2 regions of the Streptomyces sp. NPDC017225 genome follow, and region 1 is predicted to be linked to the other one. Evidence: riboswitches for the same ligand, from Rfam matches in the RefSeq annotation. Region 1 holds a riboswitch; the other holds the start of a gene.

Evidence for each region. A riboswitch is a leader RNA that binds a small molecule or an ion and turns the genes downstream of it on or off. The one in region 1 is predicted to bind cyclic di-AMP.
Region 2: linked by a shared signal. The riboswitch ahead of ACH4NX_RS20705 (M23 family metallopeptidase) and the one ahead of ACH4NX_RS17065 (transglycosylase family protein) in region 1 are both predicted to bind cyclic di-AMP.

What each region holds. Positions count from the first base shown of each region.
Region 1 covers NZ_JBIRNE010000006.1:331,117-335,855, forward strand. The annotation lists gene ACH4NX_RS17055 (cytochrome P450) at 1-39, shown strand, start outside; gene ACH4NX_RS17060 (transglycosylase family protein) at 181-1,260, shown strand; cyclic di-AMP (ydaO/yuaA leader) riboswitch at 1,443-1,609, shown strand; gene ACH4NX_RS17065 (transglycosylase family protein) at 1,613-2,359, shown strand; gene eno (phosphopyruvate hydratase) at 2,663-3,952, shown strand; gene ACH4NX_RS17075 (septum formation initiator family protein) at 4,069-4,551, shown strand; gene ACH4NX_RS17080 (DUF501 domain-containing protein) at 4,656-4,739, shown strand, end outside.
Region 2 covers NZ_JBIRNE010000009.1:98,211-102,949, reverse strand. The annotation lists gene ACH4NX_RS20710 (M16 family metallopeptidase) at 1-1,026, shown strand, start outside; cyclic di-AMP (ydaO/yuaA leader) riboswitch at 1,217-1,381, shown strand; gene ACH4NX_RS20705 (M23 family metallopeptidase) at 1,394-2,158, shown strand; gene ACH4NX_RS20700 (GntR family transcriptional regulator) at 2,401-3,096, shown strand; gene ACH4NX_RS20695 (HPr family phosphocarrier protein) at 3,251-3,532, opposite strand; gene ACH4NX_RS20690 (GNAT family N-acetyltransferase) at 3,730-4,739, shown strand, end outside.

The DNA of each region.
Region 1 (4,739 bases):
TCATCGGCGGGCAACGGTTCGTCACCAATGCAAAAGTGACACGCGCTCAACTCTGTGATCTTCACGTGATCTGCGCGGCATGAACTTGTGACAAGCGATCATCTGCCTATACGTTCACGAATCAGCGTGGCGCCGAGCATCACCGCCGCGCGGTCCCCGTTGTCTCCGAAAGGTCGTCGCATGCTCTCCGGGAACGGTCGTCACCGTCGCCCCCGCCAGGCTCCCGCCCTGGTCGTCGCCGCCGGAGTGACCGGCTCCGCCATCGCGATCCCGCTCCTGGGCGCCACCGGCGCCCACGCGGCCGACGGGGCGAACTGGGACCAGGTCGCGCAGTGCGAGACCGGCGGTGCCTGGAGCCAGAGCAGCGGCAACGGGTACTACGGAGGTCTCCAGCTCTCCCAGGACGCGTGGGAGAGCTACGGCGGCCTGGAGTACGCGCCGAGCGCCGACCAGGCCAGCCGCTCCCAGCAGATTGCCGTCGCCGAGAAGATGCATGCGGACCAGGGCATCGCCGCCTGGCCGACCTGCGGTCTGCTCGCGGGCCTGGGCGACGACTCGGGGTCCGCGGGCGGCGGCGCGGGTTCGACGGGTGACGGCTCGTCGAAGGGCTCGGGCACCTCGGGGACGTCGGACGCCCCCGGCTCGCCCGGCCTGTCCGACTCGTCCGGTTCCTCCGGCTCGACCCGCTCCTCCGGCTCGAACGGGTCGACCGGCTCGACGAAGTCGGCGGAACCCGCGCCCGAGGAGTCCGCTTCGTCCCCTTCGTCGTCCGCCTCGCCCACCCCTGACTCCTCGTCGGGCAGTGAGGACGATTCGACCAAGTCCGACAGATCCACTGAATCCGGCTCCGCGGAGAGTGTCGATCCACAGAGGGCCGACAATTCACCCACAGCCTCTCCGGAGGTCGGTGAACGGGACAAGTCGGGTCGGAGCGGCGGCTCTTCGGCACTCACCGACACCGGTGAGTCCGGTGAGGGCCGGCATCGCGGCGGCAGTGCCGAAGAGGGTGTGGCGAGCGGCCGTACGGCCGAGTCGTCCGGACGGCACGCCTCGCGCGGAGAGGGGCAGGCGCGAGAGGTCGTGGACGGCGCGTACACCGTGCGTTCCGGCGACAGTCTCTGGGGTATCGCCGACTCCCTTGAGCTCGACGGCGGGTGGCGCTCGCTCTACACCGGCAACAAGGAGGTCGTGGGTGCTGACCCGGACCACATCCTGCCCGGTCAGACGCTCACGGTCAGGGGCGAATCGGGCGAAAAGTAGGGCCAGTTCGCGTCATGGTTAGAGACCGTATGTCCGTTTTGGATCACGTGAGAGATAGGTCTCAGAAGCCGTGATCGTCTTTGAAAATCCGCGGCGCGCGTGTCTACGGTCATGACCGCTCGCCATCGCGGGCCCCGGCTGCCGCAACGCCGAATCCTGCCAGCGGCCGTCCGGGAACAGTCGTCGCGCAAGCGCCGAAGGCAGGAGCGGGGGACCCAAGGTAAGTGCCGCACCGGGCAGTTGAGCCGGAGCGGCTAGGGGTGGAGCCGAGTTCCGCGAGGAACCCGGCCGGGCAACTCAACCGGCCCGAACCCGACAGCTCACCTCGCAGGCGTCGGTGAGGGGATCAACCATGCTGTTTTCCGGCAAGGGCAAGCACCGCCGCCCGTCCAAGGCCACCCGTGTCATCGCCGTCGCCGGCGTCACCGGTGCCGCCGTCGCCGCCCCGCTGATGGCGGCCGGCAACGCCTCCGCCGCCACCGCCTCCGAGTGGGACGCCGTCGCCCAGTGCGAGTCCGGCGGCAACTGGTCCATCAACACCGGCAACGGTTACTACGGCGGTCTGCAGTTCTCCGCCTCCACCTGGGCCGGCTACGGCGGTACGCAGTACGCCTCCACCGCCGACCAGGCCAGCAAGGCGCAGCAGATCGAGATCGCCGAGAAGGTGCTCGCGGGCCAGGGCAAGGGTGCCTGGCCGGTCTGCGGCACCGGCCTGTCGGGCGCCGCGTACACCGGCGGCGGCTCCGGCGAGAGCCAGGACAGCGGCTCCTCCGAGAGCTCCGGCAGCTCCGAGGGTTCCGGCAGCTCCGAGAGCTCGCAGAGCCAGGGCGGCGGCTCCACGGCCGACCGTTCCACCGAGCAGAAGGCCTCCCGCTCCGACGAGCGCCCGGCCCCCGAGAAGAAGACCGTCACCACCCCGACCGGCAAGAAGGTCGAGAAGGGTGACGGCGAGTACAAGGTCGTCGAGGGCGACACCCTCAGCTCGATCGCCGAGGAGCACGACGTCAAGGGCGGCTGGGCGAAGGTGTTCGAGCTGAACGACGACATCGTCGACGACGCCGACCTCATCTACCCGGGCCAGCAGCTGCACCTCAAGTAGGCAGCGGCCCCCAGCTCCCGTCCCGGTGCGTGTTCCCCCGTACGCACCGGGACGGGTTTTTCACGCCCGGGCCCGGACGGGTTTCTGACGCCCCGGCCCGGACGGGCTTCACGCCCCGGCCCGCCCCGGTTTCCGGAAACGTCTTTGTTCCGTTCGGAAACAATTTACTCTCGGTTCTGTCCAGCGGGTGGGCGATCGGCTGGCCGATCGCCCGGAGCCGGTTAGGCTCGGTCCCGCAGAGCCGCTGCGGTCCTGTGGGCCCGCGCGTCACACCTAAGCGTCACATTGAAGAAGGAGATGCTCGTGCCGTCCATCGACGTCGTCGTAGCCCGGGAAATCCTGGACTCCCGAGGCAACCCCACGGTCGAGGTCGAGGTCGGCCTCGACGACGGCAGCACGGGTCGTGCCGCCGTTCCGTCCGGCGCCTCCACCGGCGCCTTCGAGGCCGTCGAACTCCGTGACGGCGATGCGGGCCGTTACCTGGGCAAGGGCGTGGAGAAGGCCGTCCTCGCCGTCATCGAGCAGATCGGCCCGGAGCTCGTCGGCTACGACGCCACCGAGCAGCGCCTGATCGACCAGGCCATGTCCGACCTGGACGCCACCGACAACAAGGGCTCGCTGGGCGCCAACGCCATCCTCGGCGTCTCGCTCGCCGTCGCCCACGCCGCCTCCGAGGCCAGCGACCTGCCGCTCTTCCGCTACCTGGGCGGCCCCAACGCGCACCTGCTGCCGGTGCCGATGATGAACATCCTGAACGGCGGGTCGCACGCCGACTCGAACGTGGACATCCAGGAGTTCATGATCGCCCCGATCGGCGCGGAGTCCTTCTCCGAGGCCCTGCGCTGGGGCGCCGAGGTCTACCACACCCTGAAGAAGGTCCTGAAGAGCAAGGGCCTGGCCACCGGCCTCGGAGACGAGGGCGGCTTCGCCCCGAACCTCGGCTCGAACCGCGAGGCCCTCGACCTCATCCTCGAGGCGATCAAGGAGGCCGGCTACACCCCCGGCGAGCAGATCGCCCTCGCGCTCGACGTCGCCGCGTCCGAGTTCTACAAGGACGGCGTCTACACCTTCGAGGGCAAGGACCGCTCGGCCGCCGAGATGACCGAGTACTACGCCGAGCTGGTCGAGGCGTACCCGCTGGTCTCCATCGAGGACCCGCTGTTCGAGGACGACTGGGCCGGCTGGAAGGTGCTCACCGGCAAGCTCGGCGACAAGGTCCAGATCGTCGGCGACGACCTGTTCGTCACCAACCCGGAGCGCCTGGCCCGCGGCATCGAGGAGGACGCCGCCAACGCCCTGCTCGTCAAGGTCAACCAGATCGGTTCGCTGACCGAGACCCTGGACGCCGTGGAGCTGGCCCAGCGCAACGGCTTCAAGTGCATGATGTCCCACCGCTCCGGCGAGACCGAGGACGTCACCATCGCCGACCTGGCCGTCGCCACCAACTGCGGCCAGATCAAGACCGGCGCCCCGGCCCGCTCCGAGCGCGTCGCCAAGTACAACCAGCTGCTGCGCATCGAGGAGATCCTCGACGACGCCGCGGTGTACGCCGGCCGCAGCGCGTTCCCGCGGTTTCGCTCTGCGAACCAGTAGGCACGGCAAGGGCTGAGCACCGCCCCTGTAGGGCAGCGTCGTACGTACGTCCCCGTACTCGGTCCCGTACCGTGTGCGGGGACGTACGCACGTGTGGACTTAAGGCGGGGACAGACATGGCGGTGAAGGACCGGGACCGTTTCTCCACCGCGACCAGGATCCGGATCATCGGGGAACAGACCGCGGCCCGGGTCTACCGCTCGCAGACCAAGCGCCAGGCCCGTCGTTCCCGGCTGACCGGCCGGGCCGCGCTGCTCGCGATGGTGCTCTGCTCGCTCGTCGTGGCACTCGCCTACCCGATACGGCAGTACGTCGCCCAGCGCGCCGAGATCGCCGACCTCCAGCGGGAGCGGCAGGAGACCCGGGACCGGGTCGAGGACCTGCGCGACCTCAAGGCGCGCTGGCAGGACGACGCCTACGCCGAGCAGCAGATCCGGCTGCGGCTGCACTATGTGATGCCGGGGGAGACGGGGTTCGTCGTCGTCGACCCGGACGCGGCCGAGCAGGCCCGCGCCGAGGCCGGCGCCGCCGACCGGCCCTGGTACCGGAACGTCTGGGACGGGGTCGACAAGGCCGACGCCGCCGCCCACCGGCAGTGACCGACCATGCCGGCAGTGACCGATCACGGCAGTGAACCGGCCCGGCCGGCGGTGAGCCGACCGTGCAGGCAGTGACTCAACAGGAAGACCAGCAGAAGACAGTCATGCAGACTCCCCCGCCGACCACCCCGCGTACCGAGCCCACCGACGCGGACGTCGAGGCCTTCAAGCAGCAGCTCGGACGACCC
Region 2 (4,739 bases), on a different contig from region 1:
GCCCTCGGCCTGGTCGCCGACGCCCTCAGGGCGCCCGCGTTCGCGGACGGCGAGATCGAAAGGCTGGTCCGCAACCGGCTCGACGAGATCCCGCACGAGCTGGCCAACCCCGCCCGCCGCGCCGCCAAGCAGCTCTACAAGGAGCTGTTCCCGGCCGGCACGCGCATGTCGCGCCCGCGCCAGGGCACCGAGGAGACGGTCGCGAACATCGACTCCGCGGCCGTACGCGCCTTCTACGAGAAGCACGTCCGGCCCGCGACGGCCACCGCCGTGGTCGTCGGCGACCTCACCGGCGTCGACCTCGACGCGCTGCTCGGCGACACGCTGGGCGCGTGGACCGGTTCCGCCGCCGAGCCGCGTCCCGTGCCCCCGGTGACCGCCGACGACAGCGGACGGGTCGTCATCGTGGACCGTCCCGGCGCCGTCCAGACGCAGCTGCTGATCGGCCGTACCGGCTCCGACCGGCACGACCGCGTGTGGGCCGCGCAGGTGCTCGGCACCTACTGCCTCGGCGGCACCCTCACCTCGCGTCTGGACCGCGTCCTGCGCGAGGAGAAGGGCTACACCTACGGCGTACGGGCGTTCGGGCAGGTCCTGCGTTCCGCGCCCGACGGCACGGGCGCCGCCATGCTCGCCATCAGCGGCTCGGTGGACACCTCCAACACCGGTCCCGCCCTGGACGACCTGTGGACGGTGCTGCGCAAGCTCGCCGCGGAGGGACTCACCGACGCCGAACGCGACGTGGCCGTGCAGAACCTGGTGGGTGTGGCGCCGCTGAAGTACGAGACGGCGGCGGCCGTGGCGAGCACGCTGGCCGACCAGGTCGAGCAGCACCTGCCCGACGACTACCAGGCCACGCTCTACCGCCAACTCGCCGCCACGGGCACCGTGGAGGCCACGGCGGCGGTCGTGAACGCCTTCCCGGTGGACCGCCTGGTGACGGTCCTCGTCGGCGACGCGGCGCAGATCAAGGAGTCCGTCGAGGCCCTCGGCATCGGTGAAGTCACCGTCGTGTCGGCCGAGTAGCGGCACCGCGCGCGGCGGCCCTGGTGACCGGAGTGTCACCAGGGCCGAAGTTTGTCCGAATTGAGGGACTGACTGCCCGTCTGCCCTGTGGCGTGCGCTACAAAAAGCCGGTTGCGTTTGAGGATTGAAGACAGCCGCGTTTAGCGTCGTCCGGGCTGTTCGTCAGGCAGTGCGCCGCACCCGCGGCACCGGACAGTCATCGCCGAGTCCCCCTACGGCGCGAGCCAGGGGAGCCGGGGACCCATCGCAGTCCCTGGGGTGAATCGGACGCCCGCGCGCGCAGCGAGGGGGCCCGTAGGAGACCTTCCACCTCCGAACCCGTCAGCTAACCCGGTAGGCGAGAGGGAAGGAAAGGACCAGCCTCCACATGGCGTTCACGCGCGCCACCGGGAAGCACCGGCGTCCCAGCCGGGTGCACCGCACCACCGCCCGCGCGGCGGGGGTCGCGGCCCTCGCCACCACCGGCGTCGTCGGCACCCTCGCGGCTCCGGCGCTCGCCGCCGAGTCCGAGGCGGAGCAGAGCGGACTCACCCCGGTCATCACCATCGGCGACTCCATAGCCGACGAGATCGACGCCCAGGCCACCGCGCAGAAGCAGGCCGCCCTGCACGCGGCCGCCCGTGAGGCGGCCCAGGAGGCCGCGCGCGAGCGGGCCGCCGAGGCGGCCGAGGAGGCGCGCGAGGCCAAGGAGCGCGCCGCGCGCCAGGCGGAGCGCGAGCGGCTCAACACCTTCGTGTCGCCGATCACCGCCTCCTACGTCTCCACCGCCTACCAGGCCGGCAGCTCCCTGTGGTCCTCCGGCAGCCACACCGGCATCGACTTCCACGCCGCCGGCGGCACGTCCGTGCACGCGGTCGGCGTCGGCACCGTCGTGGAGGCCGGCTGGGGCGGCGCGTACGGCAACCAGGTCGTCATCAAGATGCACGACGGCACGTACACGCAGTACGGCCACCTGTCGTCCATCGGCGTCTCGGTGGGCCAGTCGGTCGACCCCGGCCAGCAGATCGGCCTCTCCGGCGCCACCGGCAACGTCACCGGGGCGCACCTGCACTTCGAGGCCCGCACGAGCCCCGAGTACGGCTCGGACCTGGACCCCGTCGCCTATCTCCGCTCGCACGGCGTGAACCTCTGACGGGCCTCCGGCGGGTCTCCGACGGACCTGTGACGCGTCTCTGACGACGGACGGCACGACATCCGAAAGCCCCGGCTCCCCGAGCCGGGGCTTTCGCGTTTCCCTTTGCCGGCGGCCGCGTCGCTGTCCAAAAATTACCCATGGAATCCGCCCCGCCGTCGGAATACCCGCTCGACTGGCCTAGAGTCACTGAAAACGCGTCAATCGTCGACGTTTCACGGGGATTAAGGCGGAGGTCGGGTATGCGAATTCCGGCGCACTCGGTGTGCACGGCGATCCGGGACGACATCGTCGCCGGCGTCCACGGACGCGGCAGCCGGCTCACCGAGGAACTCCTCGCCCGACGCCACGGAGTCTCCCGCGTCCCGGTCCGCGAGGCCCTGCGCACGCTGGAGGCCGAGGGTTTCGTGGTGACCCGGCGGCACGCGGGCGCGTGCGTCGCGGAACCCACCGAGCAGGAGGCCGCCGACCTGCTGGAGACCCGCACGCTCCTCGAACCCCTCGGCGCCTCCCGGGCGGCCCGGCGCCGCACCGACGCACACCTCAAAGTGCTGCGCGGGCTGGTCAGGCTCGGGCAGGAGCGCGCCAGGCACGGCAACAGCGAGGACCTGCGCTCCCTGGGCGGCTGGTTCCACGACACCCTCGCCCAGGCCGCCGGCAGCCCCTCACTGACGGCGCTCCTGACCCAGTTGCGCCACAAGATCGCCTGGATGTACGTCGTGGACGCGCCGGCCGGGCCGGTGGAGTACTGGGCGGAGCACGGCGCGGTCGTCGACGCGGTGGCCCGGGGCGACGGCGAGCGCGCGCGGGCGCTCATGGCGCTGCACACGGAGCGGTCGGTGCCGGGGCACCGGCTGCGTTTCGCCTCCGGCGGCGAACGGACGGCGCGTGTGAGGAATTCGCAACGTCCCGTAAACATGCCGAGCCTGCGGCATTAACACGGGCGCCGTATATAAAGAGAAGGCGATTCGGGGGGCTGTTCTCTGCTGCCCGAAAAGACGGAAGCGAAAAGCGTAAAGGGGGGGAGGTGGAAATGGGGAAACAAAAAGCCCGCCCGGCGGTCCCGGGCGGGCCTTTCGGTGCTGCTGTCCGTCAGACGGTCTCGGGAAGCTCCTCGAGCCCCTCGGAGACCAGCTTCGCCAGCCGCTCCAGGGCGGCGTCCGCGCCCTCGGCGTCGGAGGCGAGGACGATCTCCTCGCCGCCCTGGGCGCCGAGGCCGAGGACGGCCAGCATGGAGGCCGCGTTGACGGGGGAACCGTCGGCCTTGGCGATCGTCACCGGGACGCCTGTGGCCGTGGCGGCTCGGACGAAGATGGAGGCGGGGCGGGCGTGGAGACCCTCGGCCCAGCCGACGTTGACGCGGCGCTCAGCCATGTGATGCTGCCCTTCAGGTGATCAGGGGTTCAGGTTGTCTAGACCAGTCTTGTCTAGACCAGTTTCCCACATCGTGAAGCATGCCCGGACGGCTGAGCGCCGCCCCGTGTGGTGGTCGGACCGCGGCCTCGGCCCGACCTTCCGTCCCCACAGACTGCCTCGCGCCGTTGTCGTACGCGAGCCGTACTCTGGGGCCCATGCAGACCTCGTCGGACCGGCACGAGTACCCCGCCCACTGGGAGGCCGACGTGGTGCTGCGCGACGGCGGCACCGCGCGCGTCCGCCCCATCACCGTTGATGACGCCGAGCGCCTGGTCAGCTTCTACGAGCAGGTCTCCGACGAGTCGAAGTACTACCGCTTCTTCGCGCCGTACCCTCGCCTGTCCGCCAAGGACGTCCACCGCTTCACGCACCACGACTTTGTGGACCGGGTGGGACTCGCGGCCACCATAGGCGGCGAGTTCATCGCCACCGTACGCTACGACCGGATCGGCGCCGGTGGAACGCCCGCGTCGGCACCGGCCGACGAGGCCGAGGTCGCCTTCCTCGTCCAGGACGCCCACCAGGGGCGCGGCGTCGCCTCCGCGCTGCTGGAACACATCGCCGCCGTCGCCCGCGAGCGCGGCATCCGCCGCTTCGCCGCCGAGGTGCTGCCCGCCAACACCAAGATGATCAAGGTGTTCATGGACGCCGGGTACACGCAGAAGCGGAGCTTCGAGGACGGCGTGGTCCGCCTGGAGTTCGGCCTCGAACCCACCGACCGTTCGCTCGCCGTGCAGTACGCGCGCGAGCACCGCGCGGAGGCGCGTTCCGTTCAGCGGTTGCTGCAGCCGGGCTCGGTGGCGGTCATCGGCACCGGACGCACGCCAGGAGGCGTCGGTCGCAGCATCCTCGGCAACATCCGGGACGCGGGCTACGCGGGCCCGCTGTACGCCGTGAACAAGGCCTTCCCCGAGCACGGGACGGAACTCGACGGGGTGCCCGCGTGCCGCTCGGTGCGCGACATCGACGGCCCCGTCGACCTCGCCGTCGTCACCGTGCCCGCCGAGCACGTCCCCGAGGTCGTCACCGAATGCGGGGAGCACGGCGTGCAGGGCCTGGTGGTGGTCTCCGCCGGTTACGCCGACAGCGGCCCCGAGGGACGCGAACGCCAGCGCGCACTCGTGCGGCACGCGCGTACGTACGGCATGCGGATCATCGGACCCAA